Regions from separate parts of the Bradyrhizobium ottawaense genome, predicted to be linked through region 1. Evidence: riboswitches for the same ligand, from Rfam matches in the RefSeq annotation. Region 1 holds a riboswitch; each other region holds the start of a gene.
The links. Region 1 has a riboswitch for cobalamin ahead of CIT37_RS26610 (TonB-dependent receptor). Riboswitches for the same ligand answer to the same signal wherever they lie in the genome.
Positions count from the first base shown of each region.

Region 2: another riboswitch for cobalamin. It lies ahead of metE (5-methyltetrahydropteroyltriglutamate--homocysteine S-methyltransferase); the one in region 1 lies ahead of CIT37_RS26610 (TonB-dependent receptor).
Region 3: another riboswitch for cobalamin. It lies ahead of CIT37_RS04600 (ribonucleoside-diphosphate reductase subunit alpha); the one in region 1 lies ahead of CIT37_RS26610 (TonB-dependent receptor).
Region 4: another riboswitch for cobalamin. It lies ahead of CIT37_RS19855 (TonB-dependent receptor); the one in region 1 lies ahead of CIT37_RS26610 (TonB-dependent receptor).

Region 1 is NZ_CP029425.2:5,564,247-5,568,457, forward strand. Features, by position in the region: gene CIT37_RS26610 (TonB-dependent receptor) at 1-2,268, opposite strand, end outside; cobalamin riboswitch at 2,385-2,586, opposite strand; gene CIT37_RS26615 (histidine phosphatase family protein) at 2,659-3,231, shown strand; gene cobT (nicotinate-nucleotide--dimethylbenzimidazole phosphoribosyltransferase) at 3,224-4,211, opposite strand, start outside.
Region 2 is NZ_CP029425.2:7,017,188-7,021,398, forward strand. Features, by position in the region: gene metE (5-methyltetrahydropteroyltriglutamate--homocysteine S-methyltransferase) at 1-1,783, opposite strand, end outside; cobalamin riboswitch at 1,885-2,086, opposite strand; gene CIT37_RS33055 (nodulate formation efficiency C protein) at 3,095-3,820, shown strand.
Region 3 is NZ_CP029425.2:968,027-972,237, reverse strand. Features, by position in the region: gene CIT37_RS04600 (ribonucleoside-diphosphate reductase subunit alpha) at 1-1,682, opposite strand, end outside; cobalamin riboswitch at 1,787-1,957, opposite strand; partial or broken gene CIT37_RS04595 (transposase) at 2,083-2,229, opposite strand; gene CIT37_RS04590 (GNAT family N-acetyltransferase) at 2,665-3,306, opposite strand.
Region 4 is NZ_CP029425.2:4,147,895-4,152,105, forward strand. Features, by position in the region: gene CIT37_RS19835 (adenylate/guanylate cyclase domain-containing protein) at 1-819, shown strand, start outside; gene CIT37_RS19840 (hypothetical protein) at 829-1,119, shown strand; gene CIT37_RS19845 (hypothetical protein) at 1,258-1,467, shown strand; gene CIT37_RS19850 (hypothetical protein) at 1,580-1,843, shown strand; cobalamin riboswitch at 1,887-2,100, shown strand; gene CIT37_RS19855 (TonB-dependent receptor) at 2,215-4,211, shown strand, end outside.

The DNA of each region.
Region 1 (4,211 bases):
GATCGCATAGCGCTTATCGGTGATGTTGCGCACGCGGAAGGTCAGGCGGGCCTGGTCGACCGCGTTGAATACCGTCTTGGGGATATCGACGAAGGCGTAGACGTCGGCGACGGTATACGCCTTCATCGTCACGACATTGGCATCGGTGTTGTAGCGGTCGCCGACATGGCGGCCGGTGATGCCGAGCTCCACCGGCCAGGGCGTGAAGAAGCGCCAGGATGCACCCGCATTCGCCACGATGCGCGGCACGTTCGGCGGCGTATTGCCGGAGAACGAGCCGCCGACGAAATTGTAGTCGGCATAGCGGGCGTCGACATAGGCGATGTTGCCCCACAGACGCAGTGGATCGATCGGACGGACCGAAGCGGCGAGCTCGACGCCCTTCGACTCCTGTCGCCCGGCGATGTTGAGCGCCATGCCGCCGGCCGCGGCATAGACGTTCTTGCGCACGATGTCGTAGGCCGAGAAAGACCACTCCGCCCTGTTGTCCCAGAACAGGTGCTTGACGCCGGTCTCGTAGGTACGCGAGGTCGTCAGGTCGAGCGGCTGGGTCGGCGACAACAGGAAGCTGGTGTTCGCGGAGACGTCGGCGCCGGTGGCGTACTGGCTGAAGAAAGTCATGCCGGGCACGACCTCCCACGTATAGCCGATGCGGCCCGTCACCGGCGCCCAGTCTTTCGTGAACGGGAAGCCCGCGTTCACCAGGCCGGCGGCATCCGTCGAGTTGCGATCGAGCCCGATATGCTCGACGCGCAGGCCGCCGATCAGCGCGAAGGTCCGCGTCAGCTTCAGCCGGTCCTCGAACGACAGCGCCTCGTTGTCGATACGCGCGGTCTGCTGCTTGGTCGTGAGCAGACCGTAGAAGCCGCGGTTGGGATCGACCAGCGAAACATAATCGTTCGGGAAGTTTGCCGCGCCCGGCCTGACGAAGTCGAGATAGCTCGACGACAGCGTCGTGACCAGCCGGTTGTCGAAGCCTGCGATATTCGTGTCCCAGATCAAATCGGTGATGTTGCCGACGAGGCGCTGGCTGTGCGCGACATAGAAGCGCTCGCGATACACCTGGTTGTTGGTGGAATCGAACGCCTCGATCTCGTTGTTGAACCAGGTGCGCTCCGCACCGTAACCATAGGCCTGACTTTTCAGCGTCAGGTCCGGCGCCAGCTTCAGCTCGAAACCGCCGCGCAGCCACACCTCCTGCGCGACATTGCGGTTGTCGAGGACATTGTAGTTGGTATTGAAGGTGCGGTCGTCGATCGTGACAGCCCCAAGATCAGTCCTGTTGAAGTAGTTGCCGGAGACGATCCCCGTCGTCGCGTGCGATCCACTGAAAGCGATCGGCACCAGCGGCGCGCCCCAATAGGCTTTCGAGCGATCCTCGCGATACTCGATCGCGCCCCAGATCTTGAGACTGTCCGAGATGCGATAGTTGAGCTGGCCCGACACATCGAGCATCTTGGTATTGGTGTCGTCGGCAAAGCCGTTGAGCGCCGAACTGCTGATGTCGAAGCGGTAGTCGAGGCCCTGCACATTGGTGCTGCCGCCCGAGCCGTAATGCGCGCGGAACGAATTCAGCGAATCCCAGGAGAAATCAGCTTCGTTCCGGATCGCTCCCGTGTGCGGCTGCTTGGTCACAAAATTGATCGCCCCGCCGGCGGCGCCCTCGCCCGAGATCAGCGATGCCGGGCCCTTCAGGAATTCCACGGCTTCCAGATTGGCGGTGTCCATGATCCGCGAGGTCATGTTCTGCGGACCGATCTTGATGCCGTTGTAGAGCGTGTTGATCTGGCTGTTGGTGAAGCCGCGCATCGAGAAGGCGGAAGGCTCGGCCGGATTATCGCCGGAGGTGACGCCGACCGCCCCCTGCGCCACGTCGGACACGGTGCGATAACCCTGCTCGCGCATGGTCTCCGCGGAGATCACCTCGACGGTCGCGGGCGTCTCGCGCACCGTCAGGCCGAGCCGCGAGGCGCTTTCGGCCACGGCATTGCTGTTGAGCGGCGTCGGGGGTGCCGCAGTCGGCACGGCAGGCTTCGGCATCGCTGCTGCGGTCGCCGGCCTGCGCGCTGCTGCGCGGCGCGTGCTCTGCGCCTCCCGGCCGGCAGGCTTGGCCTGCTTGCGGGATTGGGCCGGCGACACCTCGACCGGCGGCAGGGGCTCTCGGGCCTGCTGCGCCAGCGCAGCGGGCGGATCGAGAGCGGCAAAGGATGTGAGTGCCGCGGAGGCGAGCAGGAATTTTCGCGGTCGTACGATACGGATGGAAGACACGGTTTCGGGCCTCGGTATGACGTCAGTGGCACGTCACAGCGAACGAGGTCTCACCTTTTGGCCCTTCAGCCGTCCGATGAAGCCGAATGTCTGTACTCCCCGACCGACATCTTCGCGTGTGACCACGGCTGACGGCAGGTCTCCTGGCTCGCGGGTCATCACCACTTCGTCGCCTTCCCGGGACCGAGGACCCAGTGGCTTCTGACGAAGGATTATCCGCTCACAGTTGCGGGGGCAGCCACGGCGTTGGGGACAATGTCCCCGCACCGTATTCCCTTTTCATCCCCTCTCGGGGAAACCGTCGCGAGCATCTAGGATTACCATCACAACAGAGTCAATGTGCCAGTTGCGGCGTTATGGCCACAACGACCAACTTCCTTGGAGATGAGCATGGAAGGCGAGACCTTCCTCTGGTTGATACGGCACGCGCCCGTCGCGGGCGTCACAGGCACGATCCACGCGTCCGACGCGCCGGCCGATCTCAGCGATCGCGCGCAACTGGACGCTGTGCGACGGCACCTGCCACCGGATGCCGCCGGCTATGCCAGCCCGTCGCGGCGTACGGTCGAGACGGCGCGCGCGCTGGGCCTCGAGCCGGAGCCCGTCAGTGAATTCCGCGAGCAGGATTTTGGTGACTGGACCGGCCATCGCCATGACGAACTCGAGGCGACCCGCGGTGAGGCCTATGCGCAGTTCTGGAACGATCCAGCTGGCGGACGACCGCCGGGCGGCGAGAGCTTTGCGGATCAGGTCGCGCGTGTCCGGCTGGGCCTGTCGCGGATCGCAGCCGGATCGGCCACGCTCGTCGTGCATTCCGGCACCATCCGCGCCGCGCTCTGCATCGCGCTGGACCTGACGCCGACGGCGGCCTTGCGCTTCGTGGTCGATCCGCTGTCGCTGACCCGGATCGATCGCCTCCTGAGCGGCTGGCGCGTCGTCTCCGTCAATCAGCGGATCAGTTAGGACGATCCGGCACATTGGCCTGCGCAAACGTCGCCATGCCGTTGTGGAGGCTGCAGGCGAGGCGCACCAGCGGCAGCGCGATGGCGGCGCCCGATCCCTCGCCGAGCCGGAGATCGAGGCTGATCAACGGCTGCACGTTCAGCGCGCGCAGCACCAGCCGATGCCCTTGCTCCGCCGATTGATGCGACGGCAGCAGGAACGGCTGGCACGACGGATTGAGACGTGCCGCCGCCAGCGCCGCCACCGATACGATGAAGCCATCGATCAATACAGGGATGCGGCGCTGCGCGGCCGCGATGATCGCACCTGAGATCGCCGCGATCTCCAGGCCGCCAACGGCGCATAGGATTTTTTCCGGCGAAGCGCCGCCAACGCCGTGACGCGCGATCGCAGCATCAATCACACGGGACTTGTGCGCGCGCCCCGCCGCATCGATCCCGGTGCCGCTCCCCGCAATCTCTTCGGCGCTGATGCCGAGCAGGCCCGCCGCGATTGCCGCCGAGGTCGTGGTGTTGCCGATCCCCATCTCGCCGAAGATCAGGAGATCAGGCTGATGGGCAGCCGCACGTGCGACGGCGCGCTGGCCGGCCTCGAACGCATACCCCAGCTCGGCGGGTGCGAGAGCGGCTTCGACGCTGAAATCGCGTGTGCCGTGGCGCGGCTTGTCGGTGACGATTCCTGCCATCTCGTCCTGCGCCAGCGTGCCGGCGTCGACCACCTCCAGGCTCGAGCCAAGCTCGCGCGCCAGCACCGAGATCGCGGCGCCGCCGGCGGCGAAATTCGCCATCATCGCGATAGTCACGGCTTGCGGATAGGCCGATACGCCCTGCGCGACGATGCCGTGGTCGCCGGCGAAGATGATGATCGGCACCCGTGCGGCACGCGGCTGTTCGGTCGCCTGCAGGCCCGCAAGCTCGATTGCGAGCTGCTCGAGCCGGCCGAGCGCGCCGGTCGGTTTTGTCAGTTGCGCCTGCCGCGCA
Region 2 (4,211 bases), 1.5 Mb from region 1:
CCTCGCTTCTAGGAATATCATCGCGAACAAACGACCAGTTCAGGATCGTCACCGGTCCGGTCAACATCGCCTTCATCGGCTTACCAGTTAGTGATTGCGCGTAGCGCCACCATTCCACGGTGATCGGCTTCGGCCGCACTACATCGCCAAACAGGATCGGGGGCCTAACGCAGCGCGAACCATAGGACTGAACCCATCCGTTCCTTGTAAATGCGAAGCCGGCGAGTTGCTCGCTGAAGTACTGCACCATGTCATTACGCTCGAATTCGCCATGCACGAGGACGTCAAGACCGATGTCCTCCTGCCAACGTACGGCGCGGGCTATCTCCTCTTTGAGGAACCTGTCGTATTGCTCCTCGCTCATCGCACCTCGCGCATGCGCCGCGCGAGCATTTCGCACCGCTGCGGTCTGCGGAAACGATCCTATCGTCGTGGTAGGAAAAGCCGGCAGTCCAAAGCGTTCCCTTTGGATCTCGGAACGACGGGCAAACGGGGTGGCGCGCTGGCGCATCGTCTGATCGATCGCCCTCATTCGGACAGCGACGTTGGCATTATGGATCTTCGGCGAGGTCCGGCGGGCAGTCGCGGCGCATTCCGACTCGGCAAGAGCTAGCCCAACATTCTGGTCGCCTGCGAGTACCCGCGCCAGGATCGCAAGCTCACGCATCTTCTGAACCGAGAAAGCAAGCCAGCTCTTGACGTCGGACGCGAGCCCGGTCTCGAGTTCAACATCGACCGGCACGTGAAGCAGCGAGCAGGACGGAGCGAGCTGTACACGGTGCCTGCCAAGCTTCGCAATCGAGGGCTTCAGCCGCTGACGGAGCGACGGCAAGTTCGACCGCCACACATTGCGGCCGTCGATGACACCGAGCGACATGACGAGATCACTTCGGCCGTCAGCAATGATCTGATCCAATAGTTCTGGCGCTCGAACCAAATCGACGTGCAGACCGGAAATTGGCAGGCTCAAGGCAGTATCCAGATTGTCGCCTAGGGCGCCGAAATAGCTCGCAAGCATGATCTTGATAGCGGGTCCCTCCTTTGCGAACCGGTTATAGGCGTGCAGCAACGATTGTCGCGCCGCCTCATCCAGATCAAGGACCAGGCAGGGCTCATCAAACTGAACCCAACTTGCCCCTCGTTTGGCTAATTCATGCAGAAGGTCGATATAGACAGGTATCAGATCATCGAGGAGAGAGAGGGGCTGGAACGCGCTATCGGTACTCTTGCCGAGCTTTAAAAATGTGACCGGCCCGATCAGGACAGGGCGGGTCTGAAAGCCAAGAGCCCTGGCTTCCTCATACTCTTCGACGGGTTTGCGAGAGCACAGTCTGAACGCCTGTCCCCGGTAAAACTCGGGAACCATGTAGTGGTAGTTGGTATCGAACCACTTGGTCATTTCCTGCGCGGGCACGCCAGATCCCCGCGTACTCTGGTCGCAACTCGCATCCTGATCGCCGCATTGCGATCCGCGGGCCATGGCGAAGTACGTCTGGAGCGAAACGGATTCTCCGCTCGAGGCGTAGATCTCCGGGATGGCGCCAACCATGACACTTGTATCAAGCACCTGATCATACAGCGAGAAGTCGTTTGACGGAATGATCGTGACGCCGAGCGATTTTTGACGAGCCCAGTTCGCTGCGCGTAGGCCGGATGCGTCTTCGTACAACTGCTGTTCACTAATCTTTCCAGACCAGTAGCTTTCTAGAGCGAGCTTGAGCTCACGCCTTGGGCCGATGCGTGGCGTTCCGAGCGTAGCAACTGGAAGAGAGAGAGGAGACATCGCGTTAACCCCTGTTGGGGACAAAGGCCATGGCGGACGCAGGCAGGAGAAGTCGCGCGTGCGACGGCTGCTTGGCGTACCACCGAGACACCCCGCCCGTGGACCAATATATTGTCGGGGCCGGTCTCCTGGCTTGCTGGTCATCGCTGCTGTCCGGCCTTCCCGAAGCCGTGCAGGCTTCAGTGACATCGTTGGACAGCGGCTCGCCACTTACAGTTGCGGGGGCAGCGCCGGCATTTGCACCGGCTTCCCTCTTAGCTCCGGATCAATGGGAACCGGAGAACCTCGACGACTTGGATTATCGGCACGAGAACTCTTCCGTCAACCTCTCAGATTATGTGCAAGCTAATCTGCGACATCTGCTAGCCGAATGACCGTGCATCTCTGTGACTTACCACCATCCAGAAACATTCTCTAATCAGAGATGTCATAATCAGACATATCCTTCTCAGATACCGGAATAGCATCCGGAGCTGCCTTGAGGCGGAGCCGCACGCTAGATCGATGAAAGGGACAGAAGCAGCCTTCCGGCGGGAGTACCGACGTTTCTATCAGAATGCTTTCGATGCGGCCTTGCGATTTCCAGAGTTTCGCCCAGCACCTCGGCTAGCCAGCTATTCTCTCAACTAAAGGATCTGCAGCGAATAGGCCAAGGCACGTGGCGGAATTTAGCAACATACGAGGCGAGGGGTTGATTTGCGTGCCACCCAGACTTCAAAGCCGGGATCAAGCCGGCTTGGTGCCGCTGGCAATCATGCAGCTCGAACGCCGGCGGCACGATAGCGAACCACACAGCTCAATAGCGGCAAACGCACTTCCGTCCATCAGGCATCCGGCATCGAGGCGTTCAACTCTTCTGCTAAATATCCGGTGCGGGACAAGGATGCACAAGCTGCGGCGGATACACTGAATAGGAACACCGAAAACGTGCAAAGGTCAGAAAGTCGACAAGAGCGACACAAACTCTGTGAAAATTTCCGCCTATTGCCTGGCACGAAGAATGCAGACCCTCGGCATGCCCAGTCTCCTCCTGCTGGGCAGGTCCAGCTCAGCCAACTGACGCAGTCGCTGTCGGGGAAGTTAGCTGCGCATGACATACAGGGAGCGCCTGATCGCGCGGGACAGCCAGCGGGTGCCACGTCGCATCCCGTAAACTTCTTGCGATGGCTCATAGCAGGTTCGAGGTTGCCTGCTTTACAAGATGTTTGGATGAAACGCGATAGGCCGAGGGTTATGAAGAGAATGTCTGGAAGACCCGCGCTATGGCTTTGCTTGGTCGGATTTTTAATCTGCCTCGCCTGGCCGGCTGCCATGAGCAATAATATTCGGGCCAGCGACAGCCCCCTTGTCGAACGATTGAAGTCAACTTGGCGAGCGCAAGATGGTGAGACGATAGAACAAATTATCTCCAATGTCTCGAAGGTGGCACAGTTCGTGCCTCAAATGTGGGGCGTTATTGAACTTGGCCAAAACGACTTTATTTTCGTTTCGTGGACCAGACACCGGGACAACAAATCGGACGAACAGTACGTTATCACCTGGAAGATCGCCCTCGACGGCACGTTTGAACTTGCGTCGACTTATGCGAAGCCGATGGAATTGGGCTGGCGCGCCCTGGCGCTCTCCCTGATCGCCAGTGAAGTCGCAGATGGCGAAAGGGACGCAAATCTTCGCTTTCTGCATGATCCGGCCAACTTCAACTTCGTGGCCACCCCGCAAGGCCGGCTCGGCGATCTTCTGCGGCAGGGCCGCTGTACTATCATTGAACCAGTTGGAGTGGACTACTTACCGAAGCGGAATGGCAAACCGGCCGAGACGGGTGACGTGTGGCGCGTTCTGCTCTTGGTGAATTGTAGTATCCAAGGACCACGTTATTTTGCACACAACGGGGTCATCACTTTCGAAAAGAGAGAAGGACAGGATTGGGAGCCACAATCCTCCTTTGCCAAGCGCATCGCGAAATTTGCCCCTGGCTCCTGGTTCCAACGCACCGAGCCAAATGAAGAGGAAGACTTAGGAGAGCGAAGGCCCGAGTAAACTGCCGCAGAGCAACATCGCGCCGCAGTTCCTCCATGGCCCAGTGCCTCGGACCGACTGCAAGACATACGCGCTCGGCACTTGCTTTGTTTTAGCTTCCGCAACGGTCCGGGTGCCTTTCTCGCAGCAGTCCGGCCCGTCGCAAGAAGGTCGGCCGCGCGATTGCGTTTGTTCCGCCTAGTGTCAGCGGCGCGCACGAGCTTGCGAGATGTGGTTTTCCCGCCTTCACTCCAGCCGGTGTGAGGACACCACTGTGCGTGAGTATAGCAACGTCGAAGGCACCAGGAACTGGGTGTGAGACGAAACCGGCGAGGAAGTTACCGGGAGACGTTCACCGGTAGCGACCCGGCATACCGCTGAGCGCTTGCGCATTTCCGAGCGCGCAGGCCGG
Region 3 (4,211 bases), 4.0 Mb from region 1:
ATCCAGCGCTGGTCGATCTCGAAGGCGGTGCGAAAGATCGCTTTCTCGTGCTCCGACAGGACGTCGAGATGGGCGACCGATCCGTCGTGCGCGATGATCGACTCCCAGGTCGCCGAGGTGTCGGCGCCTTTCGCGGCCAGCACCTTAGCGAGGTGCGGATTGCGCACCGAGATGGCGCCGGATAGCGTCTTGTGGGTGTAGATGTTGGCCGGGATCGGCTCAGTGCAGGCGCTGGTGCCCCCGCAGATGATGCTGATCGAGGCGGTCGGCGCGATTGCGATCTTGTGGCTGAAGCGCGCCATCACGCCGCGTTCCAGGGCATCCGGGCACGGGCCACGCTCGCGAGCGAGCGCCACGGATGCGGCGTCGGCTTCGCGACGGAGTTTTCGGAACATGTTCAGATTGAATGACTTGGCCAAGGTACCCTCCATTGGAATGCCCTTGGCCTGGAGAAACGAGTGGAAGCCCATGACGCCGAGGCCAACGGAGCGCTCGCGCAGGGCGGCGTAGCGGGCACGCTTCATTCCGTCCGGCGCCACCGTGATGAAGTGCGTGAGCACGTTGTCTAGGAAGCGCATGACGTCCTCTATGAAGCCGGGCTCCTCATTCCACTGGTCCCAGGTCTCGAGGTTGAGCGACGACAGGCAGCAAACCGCGGTGCGCTCCTCGCCGCGATGATCGATGCCGGTCGACAGGGTAATCTCGCTGCACAGGTTGGAGGTCGAGACCTCGAGGCCGAGCTCGCGCTGGTGCTTGGGGAGCGCACGGTTCACGGTGTCGATGAACAAGAGATAAGGCTCGCCGGTCTGCAGCCGGTTCTCAAGGATGCGTTGCCACAGCTGGCGGGCGTCGATCTCGCGGACGACCTCGTTAGTCTTCGGGCTGCGCAGAGCGAATGCGGTGCCGGCGCCCACGGCACACATGAACTCGTCGGTGACGTTGATGCCGTGATGTAGGTTGAGGCTCTTGCGGTTGAAGTCACCAGACGCCTTGCGGATCTCGAGGAACTCCTCGATCTCGGGATGGTGGATATCGAGATAGACCGCCGCCGAGCCGCGCCGCAACGAGCCCTGGCTGATCGCCAGCGTGAGGCCGTCCGTGACGTGGATGAACGGGATGATGCCCGAGGTGACGCCGCCCCTCGCCTTCTCGCCGATTGAGCGAACATTACCCCAGTAGGTGCCGATGCCGCCGCCATTGGAAGCAAGCCAGACGTTCTCGTTCCAGGTGCCGACGATGCCTTCGAGCGAGTCCGACACTGAGTTAAGGAAGCACGAGATCGGAAGGCCGCGCGTCGTGCCGCCGTTGGAGAGCACCGGTGTGGCCGGCATGAACCACAGCCGAGACATCGCATCATATAGACGTTGGGCATGCGCAACATTGTCCGCGAAGGCGCAAGACACTCGGGCGAACATGTCCTGGAGGCCTTCGCCGGCGAGCAGATAGCGGTCGGTCAGCGTCAGCCTACCAAACGAGGTCAGCAGGTCGTCGCGCGACCGATCGAGCGAAAGGTCAGACGGAGTTGGCGATCGCGCGGGGGGCCTCGGCAGGGGAGCCGGCAATGCTGGGGGCTGCACAAGACACAGTTCAGGTGTGGTAGGCTTTGCCTGCGCTGAGGGCTGCCGCACACTCGGCAGCTCAATGAGATGACCATACTGATCGAAATCGTAAGACGCCGACATCGGCAACCCCGTGATATTTGGGGGCTGGGACCGTGCGGACGACTTGCGAGGGGACCGGGCAAATGTCCCCGGCTGCAAGCGACCCACCGGGCACCCCGCCCGAGGACATGGGTTCTGTCGCGGTAGGTTTCCTGGCTCGCGGGTCGCTGCGGCTGTCGGCCTTCCCAGCGCTGTCGCGCTAATGCCTCGGAATAGCCGCTGCCGACACAATGGGTTCCCCCCTAACACCGTGCCACCATATATGCGAATTTAAAACCACTACGACACCACATATAGAAGCCTTTGCCCAGACTCGTCAAGACGGCACAGTCAAGTTAACCAGTTGGAGCAGCCCCGAGGTCGAGGTTCGAAATTCGCCGAGCGCCTGTCCTGAGAGCCTCACTCAAAAAACATAGATGTCTCAAGGCCTGGCCAATCGGCGAGTTAGGAGCCTCAGATGGGCGACGAGCGGCCAGGCGAGCTCGGTAGCGGCGGAACCTTCGAAGTCTTTGCAGAGATGCCCACATCTGCCGAGCCACGCAAAGGTGCGCTCGACGACCCAGCGCCTGCGATCGGCCAAGATGTGCTCAAACCTTTGGAAGTGGCGTCGCAAATTCTCCAACAGGGGAACAGCAACCCTGGACATCCTGAATGTTGGCATCGATCGGTTCGCGGTCCGCGAATTGAGTTGGGCCGGATCGGGTTTCGGTAGCCATACGCGTCTCGCCATTCATCGCTTTCTGTGGCCTTAGATCAAAAATTGTCTGGAGCCCGACCGCAAATCGATGCAGCCGCCCGTGGCAATATCCCAGCTTAGTGGATTTGACCCCGCCAGCTCTCACATCAGACGTGCCAACTTTGCCGAAGAGACGATTGGTATGCTTTTCGCAGGCCCGGCGAGCCGCCTCACGTGCTCAGTTGTCTGGCCGCGAACATAAGCCGTCCTGACCGAACGCGGTCATGTCAGGTTATTGGCAATCAATCCTAACGGGATGAGGCGGAGCTATGCTTGAGTCTGGGTGACGAGCCGATCCGGCGGCGCGGCCTTGCTGGGTCGGAATGAAGCCGTTCGCAACATTGGCGTGAGCGGCGGCGAAGAACCGTGTTGTATCTCACCAACGACCTTGAAGCCGTGACGTTGGTAAAAGGGAATGTTTTCAGGGTTCGAACTTTCGAGGTAGGCAACAATGCCGTCCTCATCGCATCGTTGAAGGGCGTAGTTCATCAGCAACGTGCCAAGCCCTTTTCCGACCCAGTTCGGATCGACGGCAATGAGTGGCAGATACCAATGTGGCTCGTGGGGACGATGTTCGGCCATTCTCCGCCGCAAGTGTGCCATATCCTCGGTAATCTCCGGGCGCAGGGATAGCGCCATGATTGCATCCAATGCCTCCTCATCTTGCTGCACGTTGGGAGGCAGCCACAGGGCCGCGCCACGAATCTCTCCCGCGACGTAGGCTGTGCCATGTGCAAATGCTCGGCCCCCACAGGCGTCAATGAACTGAGGCATGCTTCTAAGGTATTGCCTTGGGTCAGGCCAGCTCCAACGCATCAACGGATCCGCGGCAAAGCCGAGCACAATTGTCCAGACAGTGCTTGCACGAATGTTTGCGTTCGCAGATCTGATATCTGATTCTTCTGTCATGAAGTCGTTTCGGGGCTCTGTTTTGGCATTGGCCTTCCAAGGAGGAGCATGGCATCGACACATCTGACGGTGAGCGGAATGGATGCACCGACGGGGACTCGCCGGGTGCATTTGGTTTCCCTTCCGAGATCTCCGCCTGTCTCAGACGGCTGACTTTGACGGCCACTTCGGACGAAGGCTCCTTGGTAGGCAATGCTTGGATCTACATATTCCTGGCGGGCTTCTGCGCTTCCACGCCCTATCTGGAACCCGCCCCGCCCTTCCCAAGGAAGCTCCGACGTTCTCAAGGTCGACACGGTTCGGCAGCCTGCAACCGTCCGCGAAGGGAATGACATGAGGACGCCTTTGATATTGCAAGTGCGAAGAAGTCAGGGCATGGCGAACATCGGGCGATGGCTGCCTGAACCGGGCTCCGGCACGAGCAAACAGCCAGCCAAGTGTCGCGCGTCGAGGTCCAGACTAGGCAAGGAATCATCACCTCGTCTCGTATTGAGCGGTTCTCGTAAGTTTCTTGGTCAAAACACATGCTAAGTGCGAAACCTCCATTGCCAACGTCGTGTCCGCGGTCACCGGCAGAGAGAGCTTTCGTCTGCGAGACTCATATGCGTAGTACAGCGGCTTTCCAATTATCGCATGTTGTCCGCGCTCCTTGATGTTCTTGTCTCGGCGCATCATCGCCGCGATTCGCGATTGTCGGATCAAGGCAACGGGACTGGATACCACGACGCTGCCGCCGTCGACCTACTGAACAACGCAACTTGGGATCGCGCGAGAGCTTTCGTGCATTGATTGATCGTCAGGCGTGTCGATCGCTCGCACAACGGCGTTAGCTCTATCGAGCGAAAACGTTGCTGTCGTGCCCTCGTCGTACTTGACGCCCAGGTCAGTTGTATCCGCCGCGATCC
Region 4 (4,211 bases), 1.4 Mb from region 1:
GCGATCGACGGCGAGCGCCGGGTCATGACCATCATGTTCTGCGACATGAGCGGCTTCACCTCGATGAGCGAGGGCATGACCCCGCGCGGCCTCGTCAGGGTGATGAACCACTATTTCACGGTGATGTCCGGACCGATCAGGGGTAATCGCGGCATCATCGACAAATATATCGGCGACGCCATCATGTCCTATTGGGGCCCGCCCTTCATCGAGGAAGACGAGCAGGCGCTCCTGGCCGGCATCGCCGCAACCGAGATGGTCGACCAGGTGCCCGCGCTGCAGAAGCAGCTGCCCGACCTGCTCGGCATCCGCGCCATGCCGGCGCCGTGTGACCTGCGGATCGGCATCGCCACCGGCGAGGTCCTGACCGGCAGCATCGGCTCCGAGCTGATGATGAGCTTCACCGTGATGGGCGACGCCGTGAACCTGGCCTCGCGGCTGGAGGCCGTCAACAAGGTCTACGGAACCCGCATCCTGATCTCGCAGGCAACTGCTGACGCGATCGGAGCGCGGCTCGAATTGCGCGAGATCGATCGTCTGGCGGTCGCGGGCCAGAGCGCGCCGCAGCCGATCTTCGAGGTGATGGCGCGGGCGGGCGCACTCACCGGCGCGCAGGACAGCCTGCGCACGCATTATGCCGAAGCGCTCGCCGCCTATCGGGCCCGCCGCTTCGACGAGGCGCGCGCCGCCTTCAACGCCGCGCTCGAAGCCGTCCCCGGCGACGGCCCCTCGCGCACGATGCTCGGCCGCATCGCGCAGCTCGAGGCCAAGCCGCCGGAAGAGGGGTGGGACGGCGCCTGGCGGCTGGAGCAGAAATAGCCGTTTTTGTTGCGCCAGCTCGCCCTGTCGGAAAAAACGTTTCTGCTCGATAACGATGTTCGCCGTGACCTATTTCCCGGGCTTAGGTTGGATGTCCTTGAGGCGTTTGACGGGGACACGCCGATGACGGAACTTCAGGACAGGCTGGAACGGTTCGAGACGCTCACCGCCGAATGTGAGCTGATCGCCAAGCTCGCCACCGACAGCACCAAGCGCGAGTTCTATCTGAAACTCTCGGAGCAATACCGTCAGCTGGCGGTGGACATGCGGCAGGCGATCGCGACCAAGGCTGCTGCCTGACGCCGGCTGCAATCCGATCTTAAGGTTTGGCGCGCATCCTTGACCTCGCGAGCGATCGCTCGTGGTGGAAAGGCCGGGGTTCGCTGCAATGCAGCGCACCTCGCGAGTGTCATTTGCCATGCTTGACAGGGCAATCACATGCGCCTCGTTGCCGTGATCATATTCGCGCTCATGACGGCGGCCTGCGACCAGGAGCAGGATATCACCGGCTCGACGCCGACCTGCCCGATGCGGAACTACAGCTACAATCCCCGCGACATGAACCAGTGCGTCAATGCCTGCAAATCGTGCGATCGCGGCACCACGGTCACCTGCACGACCTCCTGCACCCTCAAGGGCGCGCGCTGAGCGCACCGCCTCTGCCTTGTAGGAATGCAACCCGTGGAATGGGCGGTGCCTGGGCACCGGAACGATTCACATGGGTCAATCATTGAAGCAAGTGGGCAGGACGCGGAGTCCGATGGAAATGGGTATGCTCGATCCCGGCCGGTTTCTGGTGTCGTGCTCGCATTGCGATGCCTGGCCGATGGCAGCCAACGTGAAGCGGTCGAGCTGGACGGCGTCCCCGCACGAGGTCCGCTTCGTCTGCACGCGTTGCCGGCGCGAGGAGACCGCGATCGTCTCGGCCTCCGGCGAATTGACCCCGATCAAGCGCGTCGATGTTCCGCCCCGCGATGTCGCTGTCGCCTGGGCCCAGGCGCAACGTGTGCGCGGGCGGACCTGAGCGGCCGGCACCCAACGGTCGATTGACTCGCGGGGCGAACGGCTCGTAAATGATCGGCGACGGTTCTCCTCATGGAGATCAAAAGGGAATGTGGTGCGGGATTGTCCCAACGCCGGGATTATCTCAACGCCACGGCTGCCCCCGCAACTGTAAGCGGTGAATCTTTCGTCTCATGCCACTGGGAAACTCGGTCCTGGGAAGGCGACGCAAGGTCACGACCCGCGAGCCAGGAGACCTGCCGTCAGCCGTGGTCACACGCGAAGATGTCGGTCGGGGAGTACAGACATTAGCTTCACCGGAGCAATCCATCGCTCTGCCGTGAAACCTCGTTCGCTGTGACGTGCCACTGACGTCATACCGAGGTTACCATTGTGTCCCGTCTCGTCTCTGCCGCCAGGCGCTTTGCCGCCGGCCTGCTCGCATCCGTTTCCCTGCATTCGCTCGATCCGTCCTCCGCCTTCGCCCAGCAGGCGCTTGCCGAGCAATTGCCGCCGATCGAGGTGACCAGGTCCGACGATCAGAACCGAACGCGCGCCAGGGCGATCGGCGATGGCGAGGCGGGGGTGAGGACGAATGTCGCGCCGGCAGGCAATGGCGCCGGCTCATCCGGCTCCGGCGGTGAGGCTGCCGCCGGCAGCGGCGGCATCGTCGGGGCCGCGACGACCGTCATCACGGCAGCCGATATCGCGCATTCGCCATCGCAGACGCTCGCCGAGATCATTGCGACGCAAACGCCGGGGGCCCAGATCACGACGTTCTATGGCGGCCAGATCGGCGCCAAGACCAGCGTGGACCTGCGTGGCTTCGGCGCCTTTGCCACTGCCAACACGCTGGTGCTGGTCAACGGCCGGCGGCTGAACGACGTCGACATGGCGCAGGTGGATCTCTCCACCATCCCGCTCAATTCCATCGAGCGCATCGAGGTGACGCGCGGCAATTCCGGCGCGGTGCTCTATGGCGACAACGCGGTCGGCGGTGTGATCAACATCGTCACCAAAAACGGCGTCGGCGGACCGCCCGTGACCGCGCGCATCGAGGCCGGCTTCGGCTCGTTCAACACCAGGCTCGGCAACGTGTCGACCTCGCTCAATTCCGGTCGGTGGTCGACCTCGTTCTACGGCAATACGGTCAGGACCGATGGCTATCGCGACAACAACCGCTATTCCCAGCAGAATGGCGTCGGCAATCTCAATTACACCACGCCAGGCCTGACTGCTTTTCTCACGGTTACCGGTGATAATCAGGAGCTGCGACTGCCGGGCGGCCGCACCGTCGATCCCTCGATCGGCCTCGACGAGCTCAGGGCCAACCGGCGAGGGACCAGCACGCTGTTCAACTACGCCAACCAGCAGGGTTTTGGCGCGACTGCGGGTTTCACCAAGACCCTGATCAGCGGCGTCGATCTCATCGTCGACGGCGGCGTGCGCGACAAGAAGCAGCAGAGTGCATTCTTTTCCAGCCCGACGCCGGTTCCGGCCTTCTTCTCGTCGACCTATGTCGGTTCCCATCTGACGACATGGTCGATCACGCCGCGGCTCAGCGTGAAGAGCCTGCTGCTCGGCATGCCGTCGCAGCTTCTGACTGGCATCGACTATTACGATGCGAGCTTTGAGCAGAACCGCGGCGCCGGGCAGGGGCTCGCCCCCTGGCACAATTACGACCTCAGGCAGCGGACCGTTGCGGGTTATTTCCAGCACACATTGGGAATCGCCCCCACGACAGACATCTCCTACGGCGCGCGGGTGCAGAACGTCAGTCTTGCGGCACGCGACAATTTCGACCCGGCAGCTCCGTTCAACGCCGACATCGGCGCGTTGCCGCTGACGAGCAACGAGACCCAATATGCGCTGCATCTCGGCGCCGAGCATCGTCTGAACGACCAGGTCTCGCTGTTCGGCCGCGTAGCGCGCGCGTTCCGCACGCCTGATGTCGACGAGCGCCTGTCCTCAGGGCCTTCGTTCGATCCCTTGACCTTCGCTGCGATCCCGCAAACGTTCCAGCTCAAGACCCAGACCTCGCAGGACATCGAGGGCGGTGTTCGCATCAAGGGCGGCGGGTTGCAGCTGCAGAGCAGTCTCTATCTGATGGATCTCACCAACGAGGTCCATTTCAATCCGGTCCTGTTCTACAACACAAATCTTGATCCGACCCGCCGCTACGGCTCTGAGACCAGTCTGTCCTATCGCGTCAACGACGCCCTGCTGCTGCGCTCCGGCGTGGCCTATACAAGTGCGGTCTTCCGCGAAGGCATCTGGGCCGGCAACGACGTGCCGCTGGTCTCGCGCTACACGGCGAGTGCGGGTGTCACCTGGAACATCTGGCAGAATTACGTGGTGCTCGATGCCACCGCGCGCTTCTGGAGCGAGCG